2 regions of the Mesorhizobium sp. ANAO-SY3R2 genome follow, and region 1 is predicted to be linked to the other one. Evidence: predicted binding sites of a transcription regulator. Region 1 holds the regulator's gene; the other holds the start of a gene.
The links. The regulator LexA, encoded in region 1, represses DNA repair genes until DNA is damaged. The targets are predictions, from matches to a motif close to TGTTCNNNNTGTGTTCNG.
Positions count from the first base shown of each region.

Region 2: ABSY17_RS17995 (sel1 repeat family protein) is a predicted target of LexA. The motif match lies at 7,663-7,680, and genes of this name have one in related genera.

Region 1 is NZ_CP159955.1:1,612,724-1,627,311, forward strand. It holds gene lpxD (UDP-3-O-(3-hydroxymyristoyl)glucosamine N-acyltransferase) at 1-1,000, shown strand, start outside; gene fabZ (3-hydroxyacyl-ACP dehydratase FabZ) at 993-1,457, shown strand; gene lpxA (acyl-ACP--UDP-N-acetylglucosamine O-acyltransferase) at 1,469-2,305, shown strand; gene ABSY17_RS12565 (LpxI family protein) at 2,292-3,185, shown strand; gene lpxB (lipid-A-disaccharide synthase) at 3,182-4,345, shown strand; gene gltA (citrate synthase) at 4,395-5,684, opposite strand; gene gltX (glutamate--tRNA ligase) at 5,868-7,292, opposite strand; gene ABSY17_RS12585 (ComEC/Rec2 family competence protein) at 7,637-9,877, shown strand; gene lexA (transcriptional repressor LexA) at 9,871-10,587, opposite strand; gene glp (gephyrin-like molybdotransferase Glp) at 10,694-11,899, opposite strand; gene moaC (cyclic pyranopterin monophosphate synthase MoaC) at 11,902-12,384, opposite strand; gene trpC (indole-3-glycerol phosphate synthase TrpC) at 12,386-13,198, opposite strand; gene trpD (anthranilate phosphoribosyltransferase) at 13,203-14,213, opposite strand; gene ABSY17_RS12615 (peptidyl-prolyl cis-trans isomerase) at 14,210-14,588, opposite strand, start outside.
Region 2 is NZ_CP159955.1:2,686,213-2,700,800, forward strand. It holds gene ABSY17_RS17960 (carboxyl transferase domain-containing protein) at 1-940, shown strand, start outside; gene ABSY17_RS17965 (dihydrofolate reductase family protein) at 1,019-1,576, opposite strand; gene ABSY17_RS17970 (O-acetyl-ADP-ribose deacetylase) at 1,672-2,199, shown strand; gene ABSY17_RS17975 (acetyl/propionyl/methylcrotonyl-CoA carboxylase subunit alpha) at 2,239-4,197, shown strand; gene ABSY17_RS17980 (YitT family protein) at 4,300-4,917, shown strand; gene ABSY17_RS17985 (peroxiredoxin) at 4,963-5,625, opposite strand; gene ABSY17_RS17990 (ABC transporter substrate-binding protein) at 5,780-6,898, opposite strand; gene ABSY17_RS17995 (sel1 repeat family protein) at 7,273-7,539, opposite strand; gene ABSY17_RS18000 (DUF2147 domain-containing protein) at 7,978-8,334, shown strand; gene ABSY17_RS18005 (glutathione S-transferase family protein) at 8,442-9,164, opposite strand; gene ABSY17_RS18010 (hypothetical protein) at 9,336-9,506, shown strand; gene ABSY17_RS18015 (hypothetical protein) at 9,543-9,737, shown strand; gene ABSY17_RS18020 (AMP nucleosidase) at 9,803-11,302, shown strand; gene ABSY17_RS18025 (endonuclease/exonuclease/phosphatase family protein) at 11,357-12,376, shown strand; gene ABSY17_RS18030 (electron transfer flavoprotein-ubiquinone oxidoreductase) at 12,483-14,165, opposite strand; gene ABSY17_RS18035 (hypothetical protein) at 14,415-14,588, shown strand, end outside.

The DNA.
Region 1 (14,588 bases):
CATTACCGGCGCCACCCTGGCCGATAGCGGTCTTTCCCAGATAGAGATTTCGACCATTGCCTCCGCCACTGATGGTGGGGAAGGCGCGTTGGTGTTTGTCGAGGGCAAGCGCAACGCGGCGCCTTTGGCGACGCTTCACGCTGCCGCGGTGCTTTGCACGCAGGACGTAGCTGCGCTTGTGCCTTCAGGCATCGCCATCCTCGTCACGCCACGGCCGCAGCAGGCGTTCGCCCGCATCGGCCGGCTGATCTATCCCGATGCTGGGCGCCCGGTTGGCGTGACCGGCGAGACCGGTATTTCGCCATTTGCGCATATCGATCCGACTGCCCATGTCGAGGACGGCGCCATCATTGAGGCCGGTGTCGTCATCGGGCCGAACGCTTCTGTCGGCAGTGGCACGGTGGTCGCCGCCAATGCGGTCGTCGGCCGTTCCTCGCAGGTCGGCCGCGACTGCTACATTGGTCCGCACAGTTCGATCCAGTATGCGCTGATCGGCAACGGCGTCATCATCCATGCCGGCGCCCGGATTGGCCAGGATGGCTTCGGCTTTGCCGGAGGCCCGCGTGGGCCCGAGCGGGTGCCGCAGATCGGCCGCGTCATTATCCAGGACAATGTCGAGATCGGCGCCAATTCGACCGTCGATCGTGGCGCCATGGCCGATACGGTGATCGGCGAAAACACGAAGATCGACAATCTCGTCCAGATTGCGCACAACGTGCGCATCGGCCGCAATTGCATCATCGCCGGCCTCTCCGGTATTTCGGGCTCGGTCAATGTCGGCGACAACGTCATGATGGGCGGCGGGGTCGGCCTGGCCGATCACCTGACAATCGGGGCGGGCGCCCAGTTGGCGGCGCGCAGCGGGCTCATGCACAACGTGCCGGCGGGCGAAGTGTGGGCGGGCTTTCCGGCAAAACCAATGAAAATGGCCATGCGCGAATTTGCGCTGATCAACAAACTGGCCAAGGCAAAATCGAAGGAGGGCGGGAAAAATGACTGACCAGGCAACCAAGACGCTCGAAACCGTCGACATTCTCGGCCTGTTCAAGCTGCTGCCGCACCGTTATCCGTTCCTGCTGATCGACCGCATCGTCGACATCGACGGCGACGACTCGGCCGTCGGCATCAAGAACGTCACCTTCAATGAGCCACATTTTCAGGGTCATTTCCCGGGCCAGCCGGTTATGCCGGGTGTGCTGATCATCGAAGCGATGGCGCAGACGGCAGGTGCTATCTGCCTGCGTCTGGTGGTCGATGAAAGCCCGTCGCTGGTCTATCTGATGACGGTCGACGGGGCCAAGTTCCGCAAGCCTGTCGTACCCGGTGACCAGCTGAGAATCCACGTCAGGAAAATCAAGAAGCGCGGCAACATCCTCAAGTTTGCCTGCGATGCACGCGTCGATGGTGCCACGGTTGCGGAAGCCGAGGTGGCGGCCATGATGGTGCCAAAGGAATAAGACCTAGCTCAATGCAGAACGAGACATTCATCCATCCCGCCGCCGTTGTAGAGCCGGGTGCCAGCCTTGGCGCAGGCGTTCGCGTGGGCCCCTTTTGCCATGTCAGCGCCGACGCCGTCATTGGCGACCGCGTCGAACTGGTCAGCCATGTCTCGGTCATGGGTGCCACTACCTTGGGCGAGGGCTGCAAGGTGTTTCCGATGGCAACGCTCGGTGCTGCGCCGCAGAACAACAAGCACAAGGGCGGCCGCACGACGCTGATCGTCGGCAAGAACTGCACGATCCGCGAAGGTGTGACGATGCATGTCGGCACCGATACCAGCCGTGGCGAGACCACGGTCGGCGACAATGGGCACTTCCTGGCTTATTCGCACATCGCCCATGATTGCGTGGTTGGCGACAATGTCACCATGGCCAATGTGGCGACGCTGGGCGGCCATGTCGAGGTCGGCAACAATGTCACCCTGGGTGGCCTTTCCGCCGTCCACCAGATGACGCGCATCGGCCACCATGCCTTTGTCGGTGGTGCGGCGATCGTTGATGGCGACATCATTCCCTATGGCATGGTGATGGGCAACCGCGCCCGCCTGCGTGGACTCAACGTGATCGGCATGAAGCGCTCGGGCGTGGCGCGCGCCGAGATCTTTGCCCTGCGCAAGGCTTACAAGATGATCTTCGATCCGGCCCGCGCGGTTGGCGAGAACATCCCCGACGTGGAACGCCAGTTCGCGGACTCGCCAATCGTGCGCGATCTGCTTGATTTCATCCAGGCGCGCGGCAAGCGCCACTTCACCGTCCCGCCGCTCAGAAACGCCGTCTCCGATGACGACGCCAATGACGAAAGCTGAGGGCGAGAACAGATTTGAGCTTTCCGCGGCCGACCGGGTCGCTGTCGTTGCTGGCAGCGGCCGGCTTCCGGTCAACGTCGCAGATAGTCTGGCCGAGGCCGGCCACCAGCCGTTCATCGTAAGAATCGCGGGCGAGATCGATCCGGGCACCAGCCTGTCTGGCTATGACGGCGAAACACTCGCCGTCGAGCAGTTTGCAGCGCTTCTGCCACTGCTGAAGCGCCACCGTATCACCCATGCGGTTCTGGCCGGCGCCATCAGCCGGCGCCCGGCGTGGCGCGCGGTGAGGCCGTCAGTGTCGCTGCTTCGCATCCTGCCGCGCGCGCTGGCGGCGCTGACGCGGGGCGACGACGGCCTGCTGCGTATTCTTGTCGACACCATCGAAGACAATGGCATCAAGGTTCTGGGAGCGCACCAGATCGTCCCCGACCTTCTGGCCACGGTCGGTCGGATGGGGGCCCACGCGCCCATGAAGTCCGATTGGGCCGACCTCAATGCCGGCCTGAAGGCCGCCCGCGCTATCGGTGCGCTGGATATCGGCCAGGCAGCGGTCGCCATTGGCGGCCGCGCCATAGCCCTTGAAGGCATCGAGGGTACGGACCTTCTCCTGGAACGCGTGCGCGACCTGCGGGACAATGGCCGCATCGCCGGTCGCAAGCGCGGCGTTCTGGTCAAGAGCGCCAAGCCCAACCAGGAATTGCGTGCCGATTTGCCGACGATCGGCCCCGCCACCATCGACGCTGCCCATGCCGCCGGATTGGTTGGCATCGGGGTCGAGGCCGGGCGCTCGCTGGTTCTCGATTTCGGCGAGATGGTTGCCCGGGCCGACCGGCTAGGTCTTTTCGTCGTCGGGCTTACCGGCGAGGAGGGGGAGGAATGAACGAGCGGCCGCTCAAGATCGCCATCGTCGCCGGCGAGGAGTCGGGCGATCTTCTGGGGGCCGACCTGGTGCGTGCGCTGCAGCGCCTGAGCGGGCGTGAGGTCAAACTCGTCGGCACCGGTGGCCGCCATCTGCAAGAGCTTGGTCTTTCGCCGCTGTTCGACGCCGGCGAGATCGCGCTGATGGGGCTGTCGGCGATCATCCGCGACCTGCCGCGCCTGATGCGGCGGATTAGCGAGACCGCACGCTTTGTCGCGGCTGAAAAGCCCGATTGCCTGGTTACCATCGACAGCCCCGATTTTTCGCTACGCGTGGCGAAGAAGGTCAGGGCGCTGGCGCCCGGCATCCCCATCGTCCACTATATATGTCCGAGTGTCTGGGCCTGGCGGCCGGGCCGCGCCAAGGCAATGAAGCCGCATGTCGACGAGGTGCTTTGCATCCTGCCGTTCGAGCCGTCCGAACTGGCACGCCTTGGTGGTCCATATGGCACATTCGTCGGTCACAGGCTTTCAAGCGATCCAGGCGTAGCGCTCGCCGCGGCCATGCAGGAACGCGACCGCAGCTTCTCCGCGGATCGCGAAAAGACCCTGCTGCTGCTTCCTGGGTCGCGCAGAAGCGAAGTACGTGGCCTGATCGAGCCCTTCGGTGAGACCGTTTCGATCCTCAGGGCAAGGGGGCATCGGTTGCGGCTGTTGCTGCCGACGGTGCCGCATGTCGCCAAGCTGGTTGAAGCTGCCGTTGCCCACTGGCCGCAAAAGCCCGAGATCATTCTGGACAGCCAGCACAAATGGCAGGCCTTCGGCGAGGCCGATGCGGCCCTGATCGCATCGGGAACGGTATCACTCGAACTGGCGCTTGCCGGCGTGCCGATGATGTCGAACTACAAGCTCGACCCCTTCATGCGCATGGCGCAGGGGCTGATCACGGTCTGGAGCGCCTCGTTGCCCAACCTGATTGCCGACCGGCCCGTCGTGCCAGAGCACTACAACCAGTATGTGCGGCCGCAATGGATGGCGCGCTATGTCGAAGTACTGTTCGACGACACCGACCAGCGGCGTTGGCAAAAGCACGGCTTTGCCGAGGTGCGGCGGCTAATGGCCACCGGCCGTCCCTCCGGCGAGATCGCCGCCGAAGCAGTCCTCAAACATATCCTTAAATGAAAAACGCCCGCCGATTTGGCGGGCGTTTTCGTCAGGTTTGTCGCTGCGCTCAGCGCTTGGCGATAGGCACGTAGTCGCGCTCGGTAGCACCCGTGTAGAGCTGGCGCGGACGGCCGATCTTCTGGCGCGGATCCTCGATCATCTCCTTCCACTGGGCAATCCAGCCGACCGTGCGGGCGAGCGCGAACAGCACCGTGAACATGGTGGTGGGGAAGCCCAGCGCCTTCAGCGTGATGCCCGAATAGAAATCGATGTTCGGGTAGAGCTTCTTTTCGATGAAGTACTCGTCGGTCAGCGCGATGCGCTCGAGTTCCATCGCTACGTCGAGCATCGGATCGTCCTTGATGCCGAGCTCACCGAGCACTTCATGCGTGGTCTTCTGCATGATCTTGGCGCGCGGATCGTAGTTCTTGTAGACGCGGTGACCGAAGCCCATCAGGCGGAACGGATCGTTCTTGTCCTTGGCACGGGCAACGAACTCGGGAATGCGGTCGACGTGACCGATTTCGCCCAGCATGTTGAGTGCCGCTTCGTTGGCGCCGCCATGCGCCGGGCCCCACAGGCAGGCGATGCCGGCCGCGATGCAGGCGAACGGATTGGCGCCCGAGGAGCCGGCAAGACGCACTGTCGAGGTCGAGGCGTTCTGCTCGTGGTCGGCGTGCAGGATGAAGATGCGCTCCATGGCGCGGGCGAGCACCGGATTGACCTTGTACTCCTCGCACGGCACGGCAAAGCACATGTGCAGGAAGTTGGCGGCGAAGTTCAGCTCGTTCTTCGGGTAAACGAAGGGCTGGCCGATGTGGTACTTGTAGGCCATGGCCGCGATCGTCGGCATCTTGGCGATCAGGCGGATGGAAGCCACCATGCGCTGATGCGGATCGGAGATGTCGGTCGAGTCGTGGTAGAAGGCCGACAGGGCGCCGACCACGCCGCACATCACGGCCATCGGGTGCGCGTCGCGGCGGAAGCCGGTGAAGAAGCGCGACATCTGCTCATGCACCATGGTGTGGCGCGTCACGCGATAGTCGAAGTCGTCCTTCTGCGCCTTGGTCGGCAGTTCGCCGTAGAGCAGCAGGTAGCAGACCTCGAGGAAGTCGCCATGCTCGGCTAGCTGATCGATCGGATAGCCGCGGTGCAGCAGCACTCCGGCATCGCCGTCGATGAAGGTGATCTCCGACTCACAGCTGGCGGTCGAGGTGAAGCCCGGATCGTAAGTGAAGGCGCCGGTGGTGGCATAGAGCGATGCGATATCGATCACATCCGGCCCGACCGTTCCGCTTCGGACCTTGAACTCGTGGGTCTGGCCGCGGAAGTCCAGTTTGGCGGTTGAATCAGTCATCGCATACTCCTTAGTCCTGAGTTGCCGCAGGGCGGCGCAATATTCTTAACAAGGCAACCAGATTGGCCCGGAACGCTCGAACCCGCTTTCCAGCTTCCCCCGCTGCTTCCAAATTGGCCTGTTGCCACAATGTTGCACCGCAAAAGCCTGAATTCAATGCAAAATTAGGAAAGCATTGCTGACCTAATCGATTTGATCGGAAATGCGGGCGAGACTTTCGTCCCGACCCAGAACGGCAAGCACGTCGAACACGCCGGGTGACGTGCTTTTGCCCGTCAGAGCGGCCCGCAGGGGCTGTGCGACGGCGCCGAGCTTGAGGTTTTCGCGGCCGGCGAACTCGCGGATCGCAGCTTCCGCCGAGGCAGCGCTCCAGGCTGAGTCGACACCGGCGAGCGCCGCATGCGCGCCCTTGAGTACGTCCTTGGCCGGCCCGGCCAGGAGGCCTGCTGCCTTCTCGTCCAGGGGAAGCGGGCGCTCCGCAAAAAGGAAGGCCGCGCCGTCGGCCAGTTCGACCAGCGTCTTGGCGCGTTCCTTGAGGCCCGGCATTGCCGCCAGCAGCTGCGCCTTGAGCTTGTCGTCGAGCTTGCCGAGGATCGCATCGCCTTCAGGCAGATAGGGCAGGGTCGCGACAAAGATGTCGAACAGCTTCTGGTCATCCATCTGGCGCATGTGGACGCCGTTCAGCGCCTCGAGCTTGGCGAAGTCGAAGCGGGCAGCGCCCTTGTTGACGTCCTCGATCTCGAACCAGCGGATCATGTCCTCGATGCTCATCACCTCGTCGTCGCCGTGGCTCCAGCCAAGGCGGGCAAGATAGTTGAGCAGGGCTTCGGGCAGATAGCCCATGGCGCGATAGGCATCGACACCGAGCGCGCCGTGACGTTTGGACAGCTTGGCGCCGTCGGCACCATGGATCAGCGGAATATGGGCCATCACAGGCACGTCCCAGCCCATGGCGACATAGATGATCGTCTGGCGCGCGGCATTGGTCAGGTGATCGTCGCCGCGGATGATGTGGGTGACGCCCATGTCATGGTCGTCGACGACGACCGCATGCATGTAAGTCGGCACGCCATCCGAACGCAGGATGATGAAATCGTCGAGATCCTTGTTGGGGAAACGAACGTCGCCCTGCACCCGGTCGCGCACCAAAGTCTCGCCTTCCGTCGGTGCCTTGATGCGGATCACCGGCTTGACGCCTGCCGGCGCCTCGGACGGATCGCGGTCACGCCAGCGGCCGTCGTAGCGGGGCGGCCGGCCTTCGGCGCGGGCCTTCTCGCGCATCTCGGTCAGTTCTTCCTGCGAGGCATAGCAGTAGTAGGCCTTGCCCAGCCGCACGAGTTCTTCCGCGACCTCGCGGTGGCGTGGCGCGCGCTCGAACTGCGAGATCGGCTCGCCTTCCCAGGTCAGGCCAAGCCAGGTGAGCCCTTCGAGGATGGCAGCCGTCGCCGCATCGGTCGAACGCTCGCGGTCGGTGTCTTCGATGCGCAGCAGCATCTTGCCGCCGGTGTGGTGGGAATAGAGCCAGTTGAACAGCGCGGTGCGCGCGCCACCGATGTGCAGGTAGCCGGTTGGTGATGGGGCGAAGCGGGTGACGACGGACATAGCTATTTCCACGGGAGGCATGGCGTCGCCCGGTCGGAAGACCGGCGGCGCATGGCGTTTCGGTGGCGTTGATGTAGCATAGAAGGTCAGGGGCGCAAGGGGCAGGCCCGATGGGCAAGCGCGTGCGGGAGGGGCAAGCCGGTGAAAATCCGGTGATCGAGGCCAGCGAGCGCGACTTGCTGGCGGCAGAACGGTTTTCTGCGCCTACACCCATCGGGTATTTTCAGTCAGGTCCATATGTAGTTCCAAGGCTTGAGGAGGCACAGCCGCTTCAAAAGCCGTCTGCCGAATTGCTGACGTGGCTGCGGGGGGCGTCGAATTCCGCCATACGGCAGCTCACGCTGTCGCGCTTGACCAGCGCATTCGAAACCGAACTCGACCGTGGCGCTGCCTTTTTGTTTGTTCCAGTGCTCTTGGCAATCGGCGCACTGGTCTATTTCAACCTGCCGACCGAACCGAGCCCGCCGCCGCTGGTAGCAGCTTCCGCGCTTGCGGTTTTGCTTGCCCTTTTCGCGCGGTCGCATCGGCTTGCCCACTATGTGTTCGCCGCTATCGCCATCTTCCTGATCGGTGTCAGCGTGGCCAAGCTCGAGACCTCCCGCAAGGCGACGATGATGCTCGGCGCAGAGGTGTCGACCACGCTCAGCGGTCGCGTCGTCGAGATCGACCATCTAGGCACTGGACGCACCCGCCTGACCATCGATGTCTCCTCGACCAAGCGGCCCAAGCTGCGCTACGCGCCCGAGCGGGTGCGCCTCACCGCGCGCAAGGTTCCCGAGGGCGTGCTCGTAGGTTCGACTGTGACCGGTTACGTCCGGCTGATGCCGCCATCCGGTCCGGTGCGGCCGGGCAGCTACGACTTTTCCTTCGAAAGCTATTTTGATGGCATTGGCGCCAGCGGCTTTTTCATGAAGGGGCCGACGCTTGCCCCATCCTCGCAAGCAGCATCGGCCGCAAGTCGAGCCTTGGTTTGGGTTGAAAATACGCGCAACCGGATTGCCGAGCGCATTCGCGGTCGGATCGGTGGCGCCGAGGGCGAGATCGCCGCGGCATTGGTCGTCGGCGTGCGCGGCGGCATCCCCGAGGACATCAACGAAGCGCTGCGACGCACCGGGCTCTACCACATCATCTCGATTTCGGGGCTGCACATGGCAATGGTCGCCGGCACGGTCATGTTGCTGATGCGGCTGGGCTTCGCAGCCTTTCCCGGTTTCACGTCGCGCCGCCCGGTAAAGAAATACGCGGCAGGCGCAGCGTTGGCCGCGACTGGCGGCTATCTCTTCATCTCGGGCGCAGAGGTAGCAGCCCAGCGCAGCTTCATCATGCTGGCCGTCATGCTGACGGCCGTCCTGTTCGACCGGGCGGCGCTGACCATGCGCAATCTCGCGGTCTCGGCCATCGTGGTCATATTGGTCTCGCCGCATGAGGTGGTCGGGCCGAGTTTCCAGATGTCGTTTGCCGCAACCGCAGCGCTCGTGGCAGCCTATGCCTGGTGGTCGGACTGGCGCGAGGGGCGGGCGCAGCCGCTCGTGCAAAGGTCGGTGCCGGCCAAAATCTGGCGCTGGCTGGCCGCCGCAGCCGTTGGCCTTGTCGCCACCTCGCTGATCGCCGGGCTCGCCACCAGCGTCTTCGGCGCATGGCATTTCCAACGCGTCTCGCCGCTCAGCCTTTTCGCCAATCTGGCGGTCATGCCGATCGTTTCCACCTTGGTCATGCCCTTTGCGGTGGGCGTCGGAATCTTAATGCCGCTTGGGCTGGACGGCATTTTCCTCGACGTCATGGGTTTCGGGTTGCAGGCGATGATCGCAACCGCCCAATGGTTTTCCGAGCGCTCGCCCATCGATGCCGTGGGGGTGGTCTCGACCTTGTCGGTTGTTTTCGCAACAATAGCGCTCGTCGCCGCATCGGCGGCCACGACCTTTTTGCGCGCTGCCGCCCTGCCGTTCGCATTTCTGGTGGTCCTCACGCTGCCCTTTGCCACGACACCCGATGTGCTGGTCTCAGAGGACGGTCGGCTGATTGGGGTGAGGACAGGCACCGGGCAACTGGCTGTCAACCGCCCACGGCCGAGCCAGTTCACACTCGACAACTGGAAGCGAGTCCTGGGATCGGAAGATGTGGTGGGGCCCCGGCGCACCGATCCGGGCAGCAACAACCTGTCCAAAACCGACCCGGCCTTTGTCTGTGGACACGGCCTGTGCCTGTCAGAACTTGCGCCACGCATCCGGATCGCTCACGCGGAAAACGTGGCCTCAGCGAGGCGTGCTTGTGCCGAGGCCGCCCTTGTCGTTGTGGCCGACGCCACGGCAAGGGATGTTTGTCCTGGTTCGGATGCCGAAATCATAACCACCCGCCAATTGGCGCGGCTCGGGAGTGCCGCGATATTCGTGCAGCAGGCCTCGACAGGCCGGAACCCGAAGCTTGAGATCCTCCATGCCGTGAACGAGCCCTACCGCCCATGGCATGTGCAACGCCAGTTCTCCCGAGAGGCAAGAGGCTTGCCTCCCTATCAGCGCGAAGACCCAGGAAGGCGCAAGCTGGCTTCCGCAAACCAGGCTCTGCTGCCTACGCAAGCGGCTGTCAATCAATAGCGGCGGATCAGCCCGACCAGCTTGCCCTGAACCTTGACCCTGTCAGGCCCGAAGATGCGGGTCTCATAAGCCGGGTTTGCGGCCTCGAGTGCAATCGAAGCGCCCTTGCGCCGGAAGCGCTTGAGTGTGGCTTCCTCGTCGTCGACAAGCGCCACGATGATTTCGCCGGGATTTGCGGTGTTCGCATTGCGGATGATGACCGTGTCGCCGTCGAAGATGCCGGCCTCGATCATCGAGTCGCCCTTGACCTCGAGCGCGTAGTGCTCGCCGCCCATGATCATGTCCGGCGGCACCGAGATCGAGTGCGTCTTGTGCTGGATGGCGTCGATCGGCACGCCGGCCGCGATACGCCCCATCACCGGGATTGCCACTGCCGAACCCGCATCGTCGTCGTTTCCGGCTGAAAGCGAGCGCGACGGCTCGGGCTTGCGGCCAAGGCTGCCTTCAATGACGCTGGGCGAGAACTTGCGCGCCGCGTTGAGGCCGGGTGCGATCGAATCGGGCAGGCGCAATACTTCGAGCGCGCGCGCCCGGTTGGGCAGGCGCCTGATGAAGCCGCGTTCTTCGAGCGCGGTGATCAGCCGATGGATGCCCGACTTGGAGGCGAGGTCGAGCGCCTCCTTCATCTCGTCGAAGGACGGAGGGATGCCCGTCTCTTTAAGCCGCTCATGGATGAACAGCAGAAGCTCGTGTTGTTTGCGCGTCAGCATGGCCACCCCCGAGGGAATCGAAAGAAAAACAAACCCGGAACAAACGCTATATGTTCCAGTTGTGTTCTGCAACTGTTTATATTTGGTGAAGGGCGAGGCGCTATGTTCAGCGCAGCATCAGTACGCTGCAGGCACTGCCAGGTTCGGCCGCCGGTACGAAAGGTTCGCGGATGATGACGCAATTGGCGTCGGCGAGCGTCCGCAGCATCGACGAATCCTGCACCGCGAATGGCGTCGCGACCAAGCCGTCCGGGGTATCGCGGGCTGTCGCCCGGACATAATCCCGGCGCTGATCGTTGGCGCTCATCGGTCGGTCCAGAACAGCCTGCCTGATATCGGGTGCATAGCTCCGGCCTGCGAGTTGTGCCAGCAGCGGCTTGAGGAAGATATGCGAGCAGATCAGGCTGGCGACCGGGTTGCCGGGCAGGCCGATGCAACGCGTGTCGCCGAGGCGACCGAACATCAGCGGCTTGCCGGGGCGCATGGCGATCTTCCAGAAATCCAGCTCCATGCCAAGGCCGGAGAGCACTTCATGGACCAGGTCGTGGTCGCCGACTGACGCGCCGCCAAGGGTTACGATGACGTCCGGCCGCGCCTCCAGCGCCTTGGCGACGAGGGCTGCGATGGCATCCTTGCGGTCCGCGGCGATTCCAAGGTCGAGTACGCGCGCTCCGACCGACCGCGCGATCGCGGCGACCCCATAGGCGTTGGAGGCGATGATCTGATCGGGACCGGGGTTGCTCCCGGGCGGCAAAAGCTCGTCGCCCGTCGCTATGATGGCGACCAGCGGGGCGCTGGTGACCTCGACTTGCGCGTGGTTGGCGGCAGCGATGAGCGACAGGGCGGCCGGGTCGAGCAGCCGTCCGGCATTGAGGATGAGGTCGCCCTGCTTGAAGTCCAGGCCCTTGGCGCGGATGTTACGGCCTGGGGCGGTCGGCTCCAGCACATCGACCAAGCCTTGGCCGAGATCGCGTACATTTTCCTGGATGACGACCGTATCCGCACCATCAGGAACCGGCGCGCCGGTGAAGATGCGCACCGTCTGGCCTTGCGCCACAGTGCCGGTGAATTGCCGGCCGGCCGGTGCAGTCCCGATGACTGAAAGCCGTGCCGGAAGGGATGCGATGTCGTCGGCGCGAACCGCGTAGCCATCCATCGCCGAGGCGTCGAAGGGCGGCTGCGTGCGCAGTGCATGCAACGGTACCGCCAGCACGCGGTCGAAGGCTTCGCTGAGGTTGACCGTTTCCGAGCCGCCGGGTTCGGCTCCTTCGAGCAACCGTTCCAGGGCCTCGGCTACCGGCAGCAGTGCCATCTCTACCCGGCCGCCCTGTAGTCGCCCGACTTGCCGCCGCTCTTTTCGATCAGCCGGATGCCGGAAATCACCATGCCGCGATCTGCGGCCTTGGCCATGTCGTAAATGGTGAGGCAGGCAACAGAGGCGGCGGTGAGTGCCTCCATCTCTACGCCGGTCTTGCCGGTCACGCGGGCCAATGCCGTCACGCGCAGTCCTGGCAAACTCTCGTCGGGCTCGATTTCGACCGAAACCTTGGTCAGAAGGATAGGGTGGCACAATGGCACCAGTTCGTGCGTGCGCTTGGCGGCCATGATGCCGGCAAGCCGGGCGGTGCCCAGCACGTCGCCCTTCTTGGCGTTGCCCGACAGGATCAGCGCCAGGGTTTCCGGCTGCATGACGACGAGGCCCTCGGCAATTGCCGTGCGCGTCGTCTCGGCCTTGTCGCCGACGTCGACCATGTTGGCTTCACCCGCAGCACTGATATGGGTGAGGGTGTTGGCCATTTCAGGCACGCTCGGCAATCGGCGCGCCTTCGAGCAGCGCGCGCGTCGCAGTGGCGACATCGGCCTGACGCATCAGGCTTTCGCCGACGAGGAAGCTGCCGATGCCGGATTTTTCCAGGCGCAGGCAGTCGGCATGGGTGAAGATGCCGCTTTCGCCGACGAGCAGTCGATCGGTCGGAATCATGGGCGCGAGCCGCTCCGAGGTTTCGAGGCTGACCTCGAAGGTGCGCAGGTTGCGGTTGTTGATGCCGAGCAGGCGCGACTGGAGCTTCAGGGCGCGCTCGGTCTCGGCCTCGTCATGGACTTCGATCAGCGCATCCATGCCGTGTTCGAAGGCCGCGTCCTCGAGCCGCCTGGCGTCGTCGTCGCTGACGCTCGCCATGATGACGAGGATGGCATCCGCTCCCCAGGCGCGCGCCTCGTGCACCTGATAGGGCTCGAACATGAAATCCTTGCGCAAGGCGGGCAGGGCGCAGGCGTTGCGCGCCGCGGTAAGGAACTCCGGTGCACCCTGGAAGGATGGCGTATCGGTCAGCACCGACAAGCAGGCAGCGCCGCCTTCCGCATAAGCCTGGGCTAGTGACGGCGGATCGAAATCGGGCCGGATCAGGCCCTTGGACGGGCTCGCCTTCTTGATCTCGGCGATCAGGCCGAAACGTCCCTCGCGACGCTTGGCCTCGAGTGCTGCGAGAAAGCCGCGCGGCTTGGCCACGTCGCGCGCACGCGCCAGAAGTTCTCCAACAGGCACGCGAGCCTTGGCGGCGGCGATCTCGTCGCGCTTGTAGGATTCGATGTGGCGCAGGATGTCGGCCATGGTGCTATCCGTTCGAGACGCTGACCAGGCGGTCGAGCGCGGCAAGGGCATGACCATTGTCGATCGATTCCACGGCGAGCTTGATGCCTTCGCCGATGTTCCCGACCTTTTCGGCCACCACGAGAGCAGCACCTGCATTCATCAGTACCGTGTCGCGGTAGGCGCCCTCGGCCCCCTCCAGCAGGCTGCGCAATGCGGCGGCGTTGTATGCCGAATCGCCGCCGCGCAATTCCTCGCGCGTGTGGCGGGCAAGGCCGACCTGCTCGGGGGTCAGCACGAAACTGCTGATGCTGCCGTTGGCAACAGCCGCAATCTTGGTCTCGCCGGTGGTGGTGATCTCGTCAAAGCCGTCGCCGTGGACGACCCAAAGGCTCCGCGCGCCCAGTTTCTTTAGCGTTTCGGCGACGGGCTCGACCCATTCAGGCGCAAAGACGCCGATCAGTTGGCGTGTCACACCGGCTGGATTGGACAGCGGGCCGATCAGGTTGAAGATAGTGCGGGTGCCAAGTTCGACGCGCGTCGCGCCGACATGCTTCATTGCCGGGTGATGCGCCGGCGCGAACATGAAACCTACGCCGGCTTCGTGGATGCAGCGGCTGATGGCCTCGGGCGACAGGTCGATGTTGACGCCGAGCGCAGTGAGCACGTCAGCGGCGCCTGTCAGCGAGGACAGGCTGCGGTTGCCATGCTTGGCAACCGTCACGCCGGCGCCGGCGATGACAAAAGCCGAGGCGGTAGAGATGTTGACGCTGTGGGTGCCGTCGCCGCCGGTGCCGACGATGTCGATGGCATCGTCAGGCGCCTCGACGCGCAGCATCTTGTCGCGCATGGTGGCGACGGCGCCTGAAAGCTCGCTGACGGTTTCGCCGCGCACGCGCAGCGCCATCAGGAAGCCGCCGATCTGGCCGGGCGTGGCTTCGCCAGACATGATGATGTCGAAAGCCTCGCGCGCCTCTTCGAAGGTGAGCGGCGCGCCCGTCGCGACCTTGGCGATATGCGGCTTCAGTGCGCTCATCTGATGCCTGCCTCAAGCGCGCGGGTGATCGCGCCCTGGTTTATCGTGGCGCCATATTGCGTCTGCAACTGTGCGACCAGTTGGTCGAGCAGGTCGTCCGAAATGCCCGAGGCAAACGACTTCCGGGCATCCTCGGGCACGGCGCTCGCGTCCGCGCCGGCTGGTTCGAATACCTCGGCGACCTTGAACAGGATCTGCGCGTCGCCGGTGGGCGAGGGGATGACGCCGGTGCCGCCCTGGCCCATCGCGAACATGGCCTGTGCTCCCGCACGACCGAAATCGGCATCGTCGGCTTCGCGCTTCAGTCCGCGCTTGGTCTGCTTCTCGAGCTTCAACTCGGCAGCAATGGCGTCGAGGTCATTGCCGTCCTTGAGG
Region 2 (14,588 bases), 1.1 Mb from region 1:
GGGCGAGGATGTGAGCGCCGAAGAACTTGGCGGGGCCGACCTGCACACGCGCGTTTCGGGTGTCGCCGATCACTATGCGGTGGACGACGAACACGCGCTGGCGATCATCAGGCGCATCGTCAGAAACCTGAATCGGAAGAAGGACATCGGGCTGGTTTTGCAGAAGACGATTCCGCCTGTTCATGCACCTGAGGAGATTTATGGCGTAATCCCCACCGATGTCAGGCAGCCCTATGATGTACGCGAGGTGATCGCGCGCGTGGTCGACGGCTCCGAGTTCGATGAGTTCAAGCAGAACTACGGCACGACGCTGGTGGCCGGCTTCGCCCATATCCACGGCATGCCGGTGGGCATCCTCGCTAACAACGGCGTGCTGTTTTCCGAAAGCGCGCTGAAGGGCGCACATTTCATCGAGCTGTGTTGCCAGCGCAAGATCCCGCTGGTGTTCCTGCAGAACATCACCGGCTTCATGGTTGGCGCGAAATACGAGGCCGGCGGCATCGCCAAGGACGGCGCCAAGCTGGTGACGGCGGTGGCAACCGCGCAGGTGCCGAAGGTGACCATCATCATCGGCGGCTCGTTCGGTGCTGGCAATTACGGCATGTGCGGACGCGCCTATTCGCCCCGCTTCCTTTGGATGTGGCCGAATGCGCGCATCTCGGTGATGGGCGGCGAACAGGCAGCGACGGTGCTCGCCATGGTCAAGCGCGAGGGCATCGAGCGCAAGGGCGGCGCCTGGACAAAGGAGGAGGAGGCCGAATTCCGCGCGCCGATCCTCGAGAAATACGAGCGCGAGGGACACCCGCTCTATTCATCGGCGCGGCTGTGGGACGACGGCATCATCGACCCCGCGAGGACGCGCGAGGTGCTGGCCTTGTCGCTATCAGCGGCACTCAACGCACCTATCGGCGACACCCGGTTCGGCGTGTTCAGGATGTGAAGCAGGGCCGCCGCGAAGACGGCAGCCCTCTCTGGGAAGGAAGCGCGATCCTTGATCGACCCTTGGCAGCGTTCCAGTTCAGGCCGCGTATTGCGGCTGGTAGTGCAGGACGACGCCGCCGGTCTTGAGCGGCGTGGTCTTCAAAAGCTTCATGACGAGCTGGTCGCCGGAAGCCTTGAACAGCGGATTGCCGGCACCGAGCACGACGGGGGCGATGCCGAGGCGGTATTCGTCGACCAGGCGGTTCTTGAGCAGCGTGTCGACCAATTCGGCGCTGCCGAAAACGAAAATGTCCTTGCCCGGTTCGCGCTTGAGCCGCTCCACGGCCTCGACCACATCGCCCTCGAGCAGGCGGCTGTTGTTCCAGGCTACGTCCTTGAGCGTGCGCGAGACTACGGCCTTTTCGCTGTTGTTCATCATGTCGGCGATGGCGCCGGTTTCCTTGGTCCAATAGGCCGCCATGCCCTCGTAGGTCTTGCGACCGAACAGCAGGGTGCTGAGTTCTTCGCCCTGCTGGAGCGAGAAGGCCTCAAGTTCCTCGCCCCAGACAAGGTTGTGGAAGGACAGATCCCAAGGTGCGGTGCCCTCGAAATAGCCGTCGAGAGTCATGACGTTCCAGATGACGACCCTGCGCATTGCACCTCCTCATTGCTTGCATCTTGCAACTGGTTTTCAGACTACATGACTGCTCCGTTTTTGCAACCGGTCCTGAACAAGCACCCGGAGGCAGCATGAATCCGCGCGTCTCGGTGATCGTCGCCGATATCACCACGCTCGAGGTGGACGCCATCGTCAACGCAGCCAATCGCTCGCTGCTCGGCGGCGGCGGGGTGGACGGCGCGATCCATCGCGCCGCGGGTCCTGATCTGCTGGCCGAATGCCGGCTGCTGGGCGGATGCGAGACGGGCGACGCCAAGGTCACCCGGGGCTTTCAACTGAAGGCACGCCATGTGATCCATGCCGTCGGCCCGGTGTGGCAGGGCGGCGACAGGGGCGAAGCCGAACTGCTTGCCTCCTGCTACAGCCGTGCGCTCGAACTGGCTGCCGCCCGTGATCTGACGAGCATCGCCTTTCCGTCGATCTCGACCGGCATCTACGGCTTTCCCAAGGACGAGGCTGCGCGGATCGCCGTCGCGGCTGTCACGCGCCATCTGGAAGGGGCCGAACTGCCGGACCGCGTGATCTTCTGCTGTTTTGATCAAGCGGCCGCGGAATTCCATCGCGCTGCCCTCGCGGTCCTGCGAGGCGATCATGAATAGTCCGCGCCATCCAATATCTCACTTCGTTTCGGGGGAATGATGTTCTCGAAAATCCTCATCGCCAATCGCGGCGAGATTGCCTGCCGCGTCATCCGCACGGCGCGCAGGATGGGCATCGGCACGGTGGCCATCTATTCGGACGCGGACGCGCGCGCATTGCATGTGGCGATGGCCGATGAGGCGGTGCATATCGGTGCCGCGCCGGTTGCCGAAAGCTATCTGCGCGGCGACTTCATCATCGCCGCCGCCAGGGCGACGGGCGCCGAGGCGATCCACCCCGGCTATGGTTTCCTCTCGGAAAACCCCGACTTCGTCGACCAGGTGACGGCGGCGGGGCTCGTCTTCATCGGTCCATCGGCGGAATCGATCCGGGCGATGGGGCTGAAGGACGCGGCCAAGCGGCTGATGGAGAAGGCCGGCGTGCCTGTCGTGCCCGGCTATCACGGCGAGGCGCAGGAGATCGTCATCCTTGCCAGCAAGGCGCGCGAGATCGGCTATCCCGTGCTGATCAAAGCGCGGGCCGGCGGCGGCGGCAAGGGCATGCGCCGGGTCGACCATCCTGACGATTTTCCCGACGCGCTGTCGGGCGCGAGGCGCGAGGCCAAGGCCGCCTTCGGCGACGACCGGGTGCTGGTGGAGAAATATGTCGACAAGCCGCGCCACATCGAGGTGCAGGTGTTCGGCGACAATTTCGGCAACGCCGTGCATCTGTTCGAGCGCGACTGCTCGGCCCAGCGCCGCCACCAGAAGGTGATCGAGGAGGCCCCTGCCCCTGGGATGACCGTCGAACTGCGGGCAGCGATGACCGAGGCCGCGGTGAAGGCCGCCAAGGCGATCAACTATTCGGGCGCCGGCACGATCGAGTTCATCGTCGATGCCTCGGAGGGCCTCAGGCCCGACCGATACTGGTTCATGGAGATGAACACGCGACTCCAGGTCGAGCATCCCGTCACCGAGATGGTGACAGGCCTCGATCTGGTCGAGTGGCAGTTTCGGGTCGCCGCCGGCGAACTACTGCCACTGGCGCAGGACGAAATCAGGCTCGACGGCCACGCCTTCGAGGCGCGGCTTTATGCCGAGGACCCGGCGAAGAGCTTCTTGCCGGCGATCGGCACGCTGCATCACCTGCGGTTTCCCGCCGACACGGCTGTGGGCACGGAGATCCGCATCGAGACCGGCGTGCGCGAGGGCGATGCCATCTCCCCCTTCTACGACCCGATGATCGCCAAGCTGGTCGCGCATGGGCCGGACCGTGCGACAGCACTCGATGCGCTCGCCCAGGCTGTCAGCCGCACCGAGGTTGCCGGCTCGACCACCAATGCCGCGTTTCTGGCAGCGCTTGCCCGCGACCCGGACTTTGCCGCCGGTGATGTCGACACTGGGCTGATCAGCCGCAAGCAGGATGAACTGACGGCAGCGGCCGCCCCCTCCGGCCGCGTCATTGCACTGGCAGCGCTGGCGGCGACCGGTGCGGCCGCATCGAGGGCAAGCGACGATCCGTGGTCGAGCCTGACCGGCTACGCGCATTTCCACCCACTGGAACGACGCACCGTCTTGTCGTTCGACGGAGCAAAGATCGTCGCCCATGTCGCAGCCCGTGCCGACGGCCGCTTCGACGTGCGCCGGCAAGGCGGGGAAGCATTCGTACTGTCGCCGGGCTCCAATACCGCCGCCGGTACGAGCGTGGCTATCTGGCCCGGACACGTGACGGTGTTTGAAGGTGGCCGCTCCTTCGACTTCGCCATCAGCGATCCGTTCGCACGCGCGGCCGAGATCGGCGAAGGCGCATCCAGCATGCGTGCGCCGATGCCGGGACTGGTCAAGCTGGTGCGCGCCGCCAAGGGCGACAAGGTCAGCAAGGGCCAGCCACTTCTGGTGCTGGAGGCGATGAAGATGGAGCACACCATCAATGCGACCCATGACGGCACGATCCACGAGATCGCCGCCGAGGGCGCGCAGGTCACCGATGGCACCGTGCTGGTGCGCTTCGAGGAATAAGCGAAACTGCTTGATGCAGCGCAACTTCAACCCGAAAACCGGTTTCGATTTTCGGGTCGAAGTCTTAGGGCTGGATTGCTGCAACCATCAACAGGCTGGCCCGTGACCGAAACCAATGGCGATTCTGTGCCGCACAGGCTTTACGAGGACGTGCTGGCGCTGCTGACGGGCACGATGCTGGTAGCGCTCGGACTGGTTCTCTACACCCATGCCGGGCTGATCACCGGTAGTTCGGCAGGACTGGCGCTTCTCATCCAGTATGTGACCGGCTACGGCTTCGGCACCGTGTTCTTCGTCATCAATCTGCCGTTCTACTATCTCGCGGTGAAACGCATGGGCTGGCCGTTCGCGATCAGGACGTTTGCGGCAGTGGCACTGATTTCGGTACTGTCGCGGCTGACACCCGAGTGGATCGGCATCAGCCATCTGGACCCACTCTATGCGGCCATTGCCGGCGGCGGATTGATGGGCATGGGATTGCTGGTGCTGTTTCGCCATCGCGCCGGGCTTGGCGGCTTCAACATCCTGGCGCTCTATCTGCAGGACAATTACGGCATCCGCGCGGGCTACTTCCAGCTCGGCGTCGACCTCGTCATCCTCGTGGTGTCGCTGTTCTATATCGAGATCGACAAGGTCGCGCTGTCTGTGGTGGGCGCTGCGGTGCTCAACCTGATCATTGCGATCAATCACCGCCCCGGCCGCTATGTCGGCATGAGCTGAAGCCGCTCGCTCGGGGCGAGCGGCTTCGCATTGCGGTGCAAGTAATCAGCCGGCGGTCGGCTGCTTGGTCTTGCGCAGATAAGGCAGCACGCGTTCGAACGAGCCGAAGCGCTTGATGGCGTCCTCGTCCGACACGGCGGCGGTAACGATGACGTCCTCGCCCGGCTGCCACTGCACCGGCGTGGCGACCTGGTACTTGGCTGTCAGCTGGATGGAATCGAGCGCGCGCAGGATTTCGTCGAAGTTGCGCCCGGTCGACATCGGGTAGGTCAGCATCAGCTTGATCTTCTTGTCCGGACCGATGACGAACACCGAACGCACCGTGGCGTTGTCGGCGGGCGTGCGGCCTTCCGAACTGTTGCCGGCGCTGGCCGGCAGCATGTCGTAGAGCTTGGCGATGGCCAGCGTCGGGTCGCCGATCATCGGATAGTCGACCTTGTTGCCGGAAAGCTGTTCGATGTCGGCCTTCCACTTGTGGTGGTTCTCGACCGGATCGACCGAAATGCCGATCATCTTGGCATTGCGCTGGGCGAAATCAGCCTTCAGCCCGGCCATGTAGCCGAGCTCGGTGGTGCAGACCGGGGTGAAGTCCTTGGGATGCGAAAACAGGACCGCATAGCCGTCACCGATCCATTCATGGAAGGCGATCGGGCCATCCGTAGTGTCGGCCTTGAAGTCCGGGGCAGTATCATTGATGCGAAGACTCATTGTGACTTTCCTCCTGATTTCGATGGATGATGCACCGCACCGAACCCAGTGGCCGATGGCCGCGCAATCGGCTCATCTTGCGCCAAGCCCGTAGAAACGACAATGGCCGGGACATGCCCGGCCATTGCCACAGTTTGGAATTTCCCGGAAAAGCCTACTGCGCGATAGGCGCGTACTTGCCGTCGTGCCACTGGTTGATGTCGTAGCTGGCGTTCTTGAGATCGCCCTTCTCGTCGAAGACGACATCACCGACGACGGTCGAGATAGGCTTACCGTCCTTGAGAGCCTCGGCGACCTTCATCGGATCGTCCGAACCGGCGCGCTCGATGCCCTGTGCGAAAGCCTGGATGACGGCATAGGAGAACAGCGTGAAGCCTTCCGGCACGAAGCCGCCGGCCTTGATCTTCTCGACCGCTTCCTTGGCCTCGGGCTTCGCCTGCGGATCGGACGGGAACACGAACATCGTGCCTTCGCCAGCCGGGCCGGCGATCTGCCAGAATTCCGGCGAGGCAATGCTGTCGGGCATGATCAGCTGGAACTTGAGGCCCTGCTCGGCCGACTGGCGCAGCATCAGGCCGGCCTCGGGGTGGTAGCCGCCGAAATAGACGACGTCGGCCTTGAGTTCCTTGAGCTTGGTGACGAGCGCCGAATAGTCCTTCTCGCCGGCATTGAGGCCTTCGTAGAGCAGTTCATTGAGGCCGGAGGCGTTCATCGTCGACTTGACCGCATCGGCCACGCCCTGGCCGTAGGCGCTCTTGTCATGAAGGATGACGACGTTCTTGCCGGCATATTTCTTGGCGATCCACGGGCCGATGAAGGCACCCTGCGCGTCGTCGCGGGTGTAGAGGCGCATGATCGTCGGCCAGCCCTTCTTGGCGGCATCGTCGGTCATGACCGGGTTCGAGGACGCCGGCGACATCATCAGCGTGCCGCTCTCAGCATAAACAGCCGAAGCCGGGATGCTCGAGCCCGAGCAGGCATGACCGTCGACGAAGTTGATGCCGTTGGCGACGATGCGGTTGGCCACCGAAACGGCCTGCTTGGGATCGCAGACGTCGTCTTCGATCGAGAGCTTGATCTGGCGGCCGAGCACGCCACCCTTTTCGTTGATCGCCTTGGCGGCGGCTTCGGCGCCCTGCTTGAACTGGTCACCGATATTGGCGAGCTGGCCGGTCATCGGGCCGACGACGGCAAAGGTGATGTCGTCGGCGAAAGCGACGCCGGCGCTGAGCGACAGCGCGAGCAATGCGCCGATAGAACGTTTCAGATGCATGTTTCCTCTCCTTTAGGCGCACCGGAAATGCCGGATTCGCGCCTTACGTGCAACTCGCCGATGACCTTTCACTTCCGCCAGGATTTGTCTTGGCGCATGGGCGTCAGGACATTGTGCCTGCAAGCGCATTCGCAGGCAATCGTGGGAGACGAAGTGGAGAAAACGCACGCTCAAAACGGAAAAAACCGCGCCGATCTTGTTTCGATCGGTCGCGGCTTTTTCCTGGAATGCTCCGCGCGGCTCTTTGGCCACGTCGGAAATTCGCCTGCCCTGTTTTTTAGTCCTGGCGCGCCTCGCCCGTCCTTCAAGCCGTCGCGCTCTTGTTGTTGGGAGCCGCCCTGCGGTGGCTCCGGTCTTCCCCCCCGGAAGATCTGTTAGTGCATCGTCATCCATTCGCGCGCTTCGCGCAGGGCCTTGGCGATGTCGGCCTTGGACATCGCTCCCGAAAGCTCGGAGCGCAGTTCGGCGGCGCGGGCGGAACCCTTGATCGCGGCGATGTTGAACCACTTGTGGGCGGCCACGACATCGACGGCGCAATCGCGGCCGGTCGCATACATCATGCCCAGTTCCAGAAGAATGTCGGCCTGAGCGGTGGTTCCCATCGCGCCGAAGCCAGCTTCAAATATCTCGAAACGTGCCATTTTCTTATCCCCTGTCCATCTCCCGAGAGCGGCTCCCTGGTGTCCCCCGGAGTTGCCCTTTCGATGTTTTGGAGGATGCCGGCGAGCCTTGAATCCGCCGTTAAACGGCTTGCTTAACCCGAGGAAAACAAACCTAAAACAAAGGGTAAATGGCGGAATTCATTAAGGATAGGAGTCCTTGCAGCGCATGGAATTTGAAGAAAATGCGATGAAAATTCGCGCGCTGCGGCGAAAGTCTTTGATAACCACGCCCGACATTCTTCTCCCACGCAGCGTGAAGATTCAGCCATGGCGGGGGCGTTCGGGTGGTTAAAGAATGCTTCGATCTTCCGCTACGGCACCACTTCCGTTCTGGCGGGCGCTAAATTACGCTTACGTTTGCGTAAGCATCAGGCGAGGGAGACGCCTGTGCGCAAGACACCATCAGGGAGGAATTGAATGCTTCGCAAGATAAGCCTGGCCATGGCTGCCACCATGATGCTGGCCGGAGTGCTAACAAGTGCGGCCCATGCCGATCCGATCGAAGGCAGCTGGAAGACGGAAGCCGGCGCGACCGCGGCCATCGCCCCCTGCGGCGGCAGCTTCTGCATCACGCTGAAAGACGGCAAGCACGCCGGCAAGAAGATCGGCACGTTCGATGCCGATGGCGGCAGCGCCTATTCGGGCGAGATCACCGACCCGGCCAACGACAAGACCTATACCGGCAAGGCCTCGCTGGCCGGCTCCAATCTCAAAATGAAGGGCTGCGTGCTCGGCGGCCTGATCTGCAAGACGCAGAATTGGATGAAGCTGTAGGGCGAATAGGGAATAGGGAATAGCGAGTAGTGAGTAGAAAGAAGGCTGGCACCCGCCGGAGCCAGCCTCCAATCCCTATTCGCTACCCACTATTCCCTATTCGCTCCTCACGCCCTCGCCCGCTGACCGAACAACACCTTCTGCGCTTCCTTGTCGTCGGCAATGCTGCGACGATATTCCTCGCCGACGACAAGGCCCCGCGCAACCGCCGGCCGGGCCAGCATCGTCTCGAACCAGCGCTTGAGATTGGGGAAGTCCTCGAGATCCTGGCCCTGGTTCTTGTGCGGCTTGATCCAGCCCACGGCCGCCATGTCGGCTATCGAATAGGCGCCGGCCAGGAACTCGCGGTCGGCCAGGCGCTTGTTCATCACGCCATAGAGGCGGTTGACCTCATTGGTGTAGCGGTCGATGCCGTAGGTGCTCTTCTCCGGCGCATACTGGCGGAAATGATGGGCCTGGCCAGCCATCGGCCCGAGCCCGCCGACCTGCCAGAACAGCCACTGGTCGACCTCAGCGCGGCCGCGCTCATCGGCTGGATAGAATTTGCCGAACTTGCGGCCGAGATATTGCAGGATCGCGCCCGACTCGAAGATCGAGATCGGCTCGTTGCCCCATTTGCCGTCGGCGGCCGGACCTTCGGGATCGATGATCGCCGGCATGCGGTTGTTGGGCGCAATCTTCAGGAACGACGGCTCGAACTGCTCACCCTTGCCGATGTTGACGTATTTGACCGTGTAGGGAACGCCGAGTTCCTCCAGCATGATCGAGATCTTCCAGCCGTTGGGGGTCGGCCAGTAGTAGAGTTCGATCGGCAATGTCTGAGTGGGCATGCTGCAGGCTCCATATTGTGCGATGCACTTGAGATATGCGCAGCCGACCCAAACGCAACCCTCCGCAAACATTAAGGCTTGTCAATAAATTTGAACCGAAGATGAACGGCGGCCTCAGTAGCCGTTCAGTCGGCGTGACGCATATTCCTTCCCATTGAAGGGGACACATCCATGCTCGCGCGCAGGTTCACCATCGTCTGTCTGCTGACTGCCCTGTTTGGCCTTATGTTTGCCACGCTTGTCGCCGAAGTAAGCCGCCCTGCCCGCTCGTGGGACATCGGCAACGTGGTGCCGTGCGTGTTCGAAGAAGGCCTGACCTGCAAGCCGCCTCTTCGCAAGTAACGCGATCAACCCGTTTCAAACGAAAAGAAAACCCAGATGACCCGCCCCGCGACCCAGATCGTACAAGTGCTCAGGCTATTGCCGCGTGCCCTGCTGATCCTGCTGGTTCTCGCCGCTCCGGTGCTCGCCGTCCCGCAGTTGCGCGGCGACGCGGGCTCGACCATCGAGGCGCCAAAGGCGCGCAAGGGCGGTGTCGGCTTCGTACTGCTGGTCAGTTTGCAGCGCGGCTAAATTCGCGAGGAAACAGACACCTTCTACCCTCTCCCAACTGTCACAATTGCTCTCTATAATGGGTCATGGAAAAGCGAATCTATCCTGAACCCATAGAATCCATCCTCACGCCGGAGCCGTTCCCACGGCAGAGCTTCACCGATGCGGCTGAAGCGGTTGCAGCGTTGAAGAAGCTCTATGAGCGCAACACCGCCTTCCTGCGCGAGGCATTCGCATCGCTCGCGCATGGCACCCCAGCCAGGCGCTTCCGCGCCTGCTACCCGGAAATAGGTGTCATCACCTCGTCCTACTCGCAGGTGGATTCCCGCCAGGCCTATGGGCACATGCCAACGCCCGGCAATTTCACCACGACGATCACCCGCCCGGACCTGTTCGAGACCTATCTGGTCGAACAGATCGGGCTGATCATGCGCAACCACGGCGTGCCGATCACGGTCTCGGAATCCTCGACGCCGATCCCGCTGCATTTTGCCTTCCTCGAAGGCACGCATGTCGACGGTGCGGCGGCCGAGCGGATCCAGCGCCCGATCCGCGACCTGTTCGACGTGCCCGATCTCGACGGCACCGACGACCACATTGCCAACGGCACCCTGGAGCTGATTCCGGGCGACGCGCGGCCGCTCTCGGTGTTCACCGCCCAACGCGTCGACTATTCGCTGCATCGCCTCGCGCACTACACGGCGACCACGCCGCACCATTTCCAGAACTTCGTTCTGTTCACCAATTACCAGTTCTACATTGATGAGTTCGTGGTGCTGGCGCGCGACCTGATGGCCAAGGGCGGCGGCGGCTACAGCGAGTTCGTCGAGCCCGGCGGCGTCGTCACGAAGGCGGGGGAGACCGCGCCTTCCCAAGGCACGCCACCCCCGCGGCTGCCGCAAATGCCGGCCTACCATCTCAAGAAGCCCGGGCACGCCGGCATCACCATGGTCAATATCGGTGTCGGCCCCTCCAACGCCAAGACGATCACCGACCATATCGCGGTGCTGCGGCCGCATGCCTGGTTGATGCTCGGCCACTGCGCCGGCCTGCGCAACACCCAGGCGCTGGGCGACTATGTGCTGGCGCATGCCTATGTGCGCGAGGACCACGTGCTCGACGACGACCTGCCGGTGTGGGTGCCGATCCCGCCGCTGGCCGAGGTGCAGGTGGCGCTGCAGGAGGCGGTCGCGGAAGTGACCGGGCTGTCGGGCTACGACCTCAAGCGCATCATGCGCACCGGCACGGTGGCGACCATCGACAACCGCAACTGGGAACTGCGCGACCAGCGTGGCCCGGTGCAGCGGCTGTCGCAGTCGCGGGCGATCGCGCTCGACATGGAATCGGCGACGATTGCCGCCAACGGCTTCCGCTTCCGCGTACCCTATGGAACGCTGCTGTGCGTCTCCGACAAGCCGCTGCATGGCGAACTGAAGCTGCCAGGCATGGCGACCGAGTTCTACAAGCGGCAGGTGGCGCAGCATCTGACCATCGGCATCCGCGCCATGGAAAAGCTCGCCGAAATGCCCAATGAACGGCTGCATTCGCGCAAGCTGCGCAGTTTCTCGGAGACGGCGTTCCAGTAAAAGTCCTGCCCCTTGATCATCAATGGGCCGCATTTCTTGCTGAATGAAGCAGGAATGACGACGTTGCGCACATTCGGAAAGATCGCCTGCTTCTCGGCGATGATGCTTGCCTCGGTTCCGCTGGTCGCCGGTTTGTTCGGCGCCTGGCATCCGGCACTCGATTCGTTCGCACACTTCAGGGTGCACCTGGCGGTCCTGATGATGCTGGCGGCACTGCCGCTGCTGGCGACGTCGTTGCGCTGGCAAGCCGTCATGGCACTGCTGTTTGGCATGGCGGCAATCGCGACGACATCGTCGCTCCCTGTTCCCGGCATCGGGCCGGTGCAGGCAGCATTCGAGCCACGTAGCTCGAACCGGCCGGTCTACAAGATGCTGCAGATGAACCTGCGCTTCAACAACACCGAGCCCGCCAAGGTGCTGTCGCTCGTCGGGCGCACGCAGCCCGACGTCATCACCTTCGAGGAAGTGTCGGCGATGTGGGAGAACAAGCTCGCGCCGCTGTTTGCGCGCTATCCTCACCATATGCTCTGCCCGCATCCCGGCAAGGTGTTCGGCGGGGCGATCCTATCGCGCCGGCCCTTTGCCGAGGGCGGCGAGCCGAAGTGCTTCGACAACGGGTCGCTGGCGATTGCCACGGTCGATTTCGGCGGACGCACGAGCGACATCGCTGCCCTCCACCTCGGCTGGCCCTGGCCGTACGAGCAATCGCGCCAGATCGGCGTGCTGAGCGAAAACCTTGCCACGCTAGGCGAAAATGCGATCCTCGGCGGCGACTTCAACGCCACGCCATGGAGTGCAGCGGTGGCGCGCGTCGCCAAGGCAGGCGACCTCAAGCTGATGCCGGCCGCCGGACGAACCTGGCTGACCTTGATGCTGCCCGACGCCTTGCGCTTCGCCGGTCTCACCATCGACCACATCATGGCCAAGGGCGACGTAGTCGTGCATTCGGTGACTATGGAAGCGGACGCCGGTTCGGACCACCGGCCGCTGCTGGTCGAGTTCTCGTTCCGCGAGACGCCGCCGTCGGCCGAAGAGGCCGAAACGCAGACCGTATCTGTGCAACCTCCCCGATGAGCAGGCTCTGACATCGAAAGCGCCGCCCGGCCATCCGGACGCGCGGTGCTCCAATGCAAAACGGCTCGCCGAAGCGAGCCGCCTTACCAATCAAATATTCGGCCAATCACATATTCGGGTAGACCGGCCCCTCGCCGCCCTGCGGCGGCACCCAGTTGATGTTCTGGTTGGGGTCCTTGATGTCGCAGGTCTTGCAGTGGACGCAGTTCTGCGCGTTGATGACGAACTTTGCATCGGCATGGCCGAGATCGCCCGCAATGGCGTTGCCGTCGGCATCGACCCACTCATAGACACCAGCCGGGCAGTAGCGCGTCGAGGGGCCGGCGAAGACGCCATATTCCGAACGCTTCTGCAGTTCCATGTCCTTGACCTGGAGGTGGACCGGCTGGTCTTCCTCGTGGTTGGTGTTGGACAGGAACACCGACGACAGGCGGTCGAAGGTCAGCACGCCGTCGGGCTTGGGATAGTCGATCTTCTTGTGCTTCGACGCCGGCTCGAGCGACTGGGCGTCGGTCTTGCCGTGCTTGAGCGTGCCGAAGGGCGAAACGCCGAACAAGGTGTTGAGCCACATGTCGAGGCCGCCGAGGCCAACGCCGAGCAGCGTGCCGAAGCGCGACCACAGCGGCTTGACGTTGCGGACCTTCTTGAGGTCCTTGCCGATGTCGGTCGAGCGCCAGGCTGCCTCGTAGGAAACAAGCTCGTCATTGGCGTGGCCGGCGGCAATCGCGTCAGCAACATGTTCGGCGGCGAGCATGCCCGACAGCACGGCGTTGTGCGAACCCTTGATGCGCGGGACGTTGACCAGGCCAGCCGAGCACCCCATCAGCACGCCGCCGGGGAAGCTGAGCTTCGGCACCGACTGGTAGCCGCCTTCGGTGATGGCGCGCGCGCCGTAGGACAGGCGCTTGCCACCCTCGAAGGTGTCGCGGATCGCCGGATGCGTCTTGAAGCGCTGGAACTCCTCGAAGGGCGCGAGATAGGGGTTCTTGTAGTTGAGATGGACGACGAAGCCGACCGCAACCATGTTGTCCTCGAGATGATAGAGGAACGAGCCGCCACCAGTCTTGAAGTCGAGCGGCCAGCCGAACGAGTGCTGGACCAGGCCCGGCTTGTGCTTTTCGGGCGCGACCTGCCACAATTCCTTGAGGCCGATGCCGAATTTCTGCGGTTCCTTGCCCGCGTCGAGGTCGTATTTGGCGATCAGCTGCTTGGCGAGCGAACCGCGTGCGCCCTCGCCGATCAGCACGTACTTGCCCATCAGCGCCATGCCGGGCGCGAAGGCGGGACCGTGGCTGCCGTCGCGCTCGACGCCCATGTCGCCGGTGACGACGCCCGTGACCGCACCCTCGTCATTGTAGAGCAGGCCGGCGGCGGCAAAGCCGGGATAGATCTCGACGCCGAGTGCCTCGGCCTTGGTCGCCAGCCAGCGGCAGACATTGCCGAGCGAGACGATGTAGTTGCCGTGATTGTTCATCAGCGGCGGCATGGCGAAATTGGGCAGCTTGACGGAACCTGCCGGCCCGAGGATCAGGAAATGATCGTCGGTGACCGGCGTCTTGAACGGATGGTCGGGATCCTCGCGCCAGTCGGGCAGCAGGCGGTCGATGCCGATCGGATCGACGACAGCACCCGACAAGATATGCGCGCCGACCTCGCCGCCCTTTTCCAGGACGACGACCGAAAGCTCGGGATTGACCTGCTTGAGCCGGATCGCCGCTGCCAGACCCGCCGGACCCGCGCCGACGATGACCACGTCGAACTCCATGCTCTCGCGTTCAACTTCGCTCATCAATCCCTCCGCGCTGGCTGACCCTGTCCCTAGGGCATTCTGTTGGCTACGCGCTCCATAGCGTATGATTGGCAAAGGTCAAACGAGACCGATCCGCACATCGGCTATTTAGGTTAGGAGCACCGTTCAAACAGCGAAATATCTTACGTAAACGTAAAGATCAAAAGATTTCGCTTTCCGACGATTTGTGCCTGACCGTAGTGTCGGCGACAGGTGATGCTCGTCAGCCTATCCGTCCATAGAGTCTTCATGCGCCCCAATGTGCCTTGCAGGACAGGACTGAATCGCTTCAGCCCCCTGTGCCAGACCTTGGCCGGGGCCTTCTTCCTTATTGCAGTATGCCTGACCACTGAAAGCCGTGCGCAGGAGGCCGAAGACGACCAGAAAGTCTGGACCGCCGGAGCCTATTCGTTTTCCGACGAA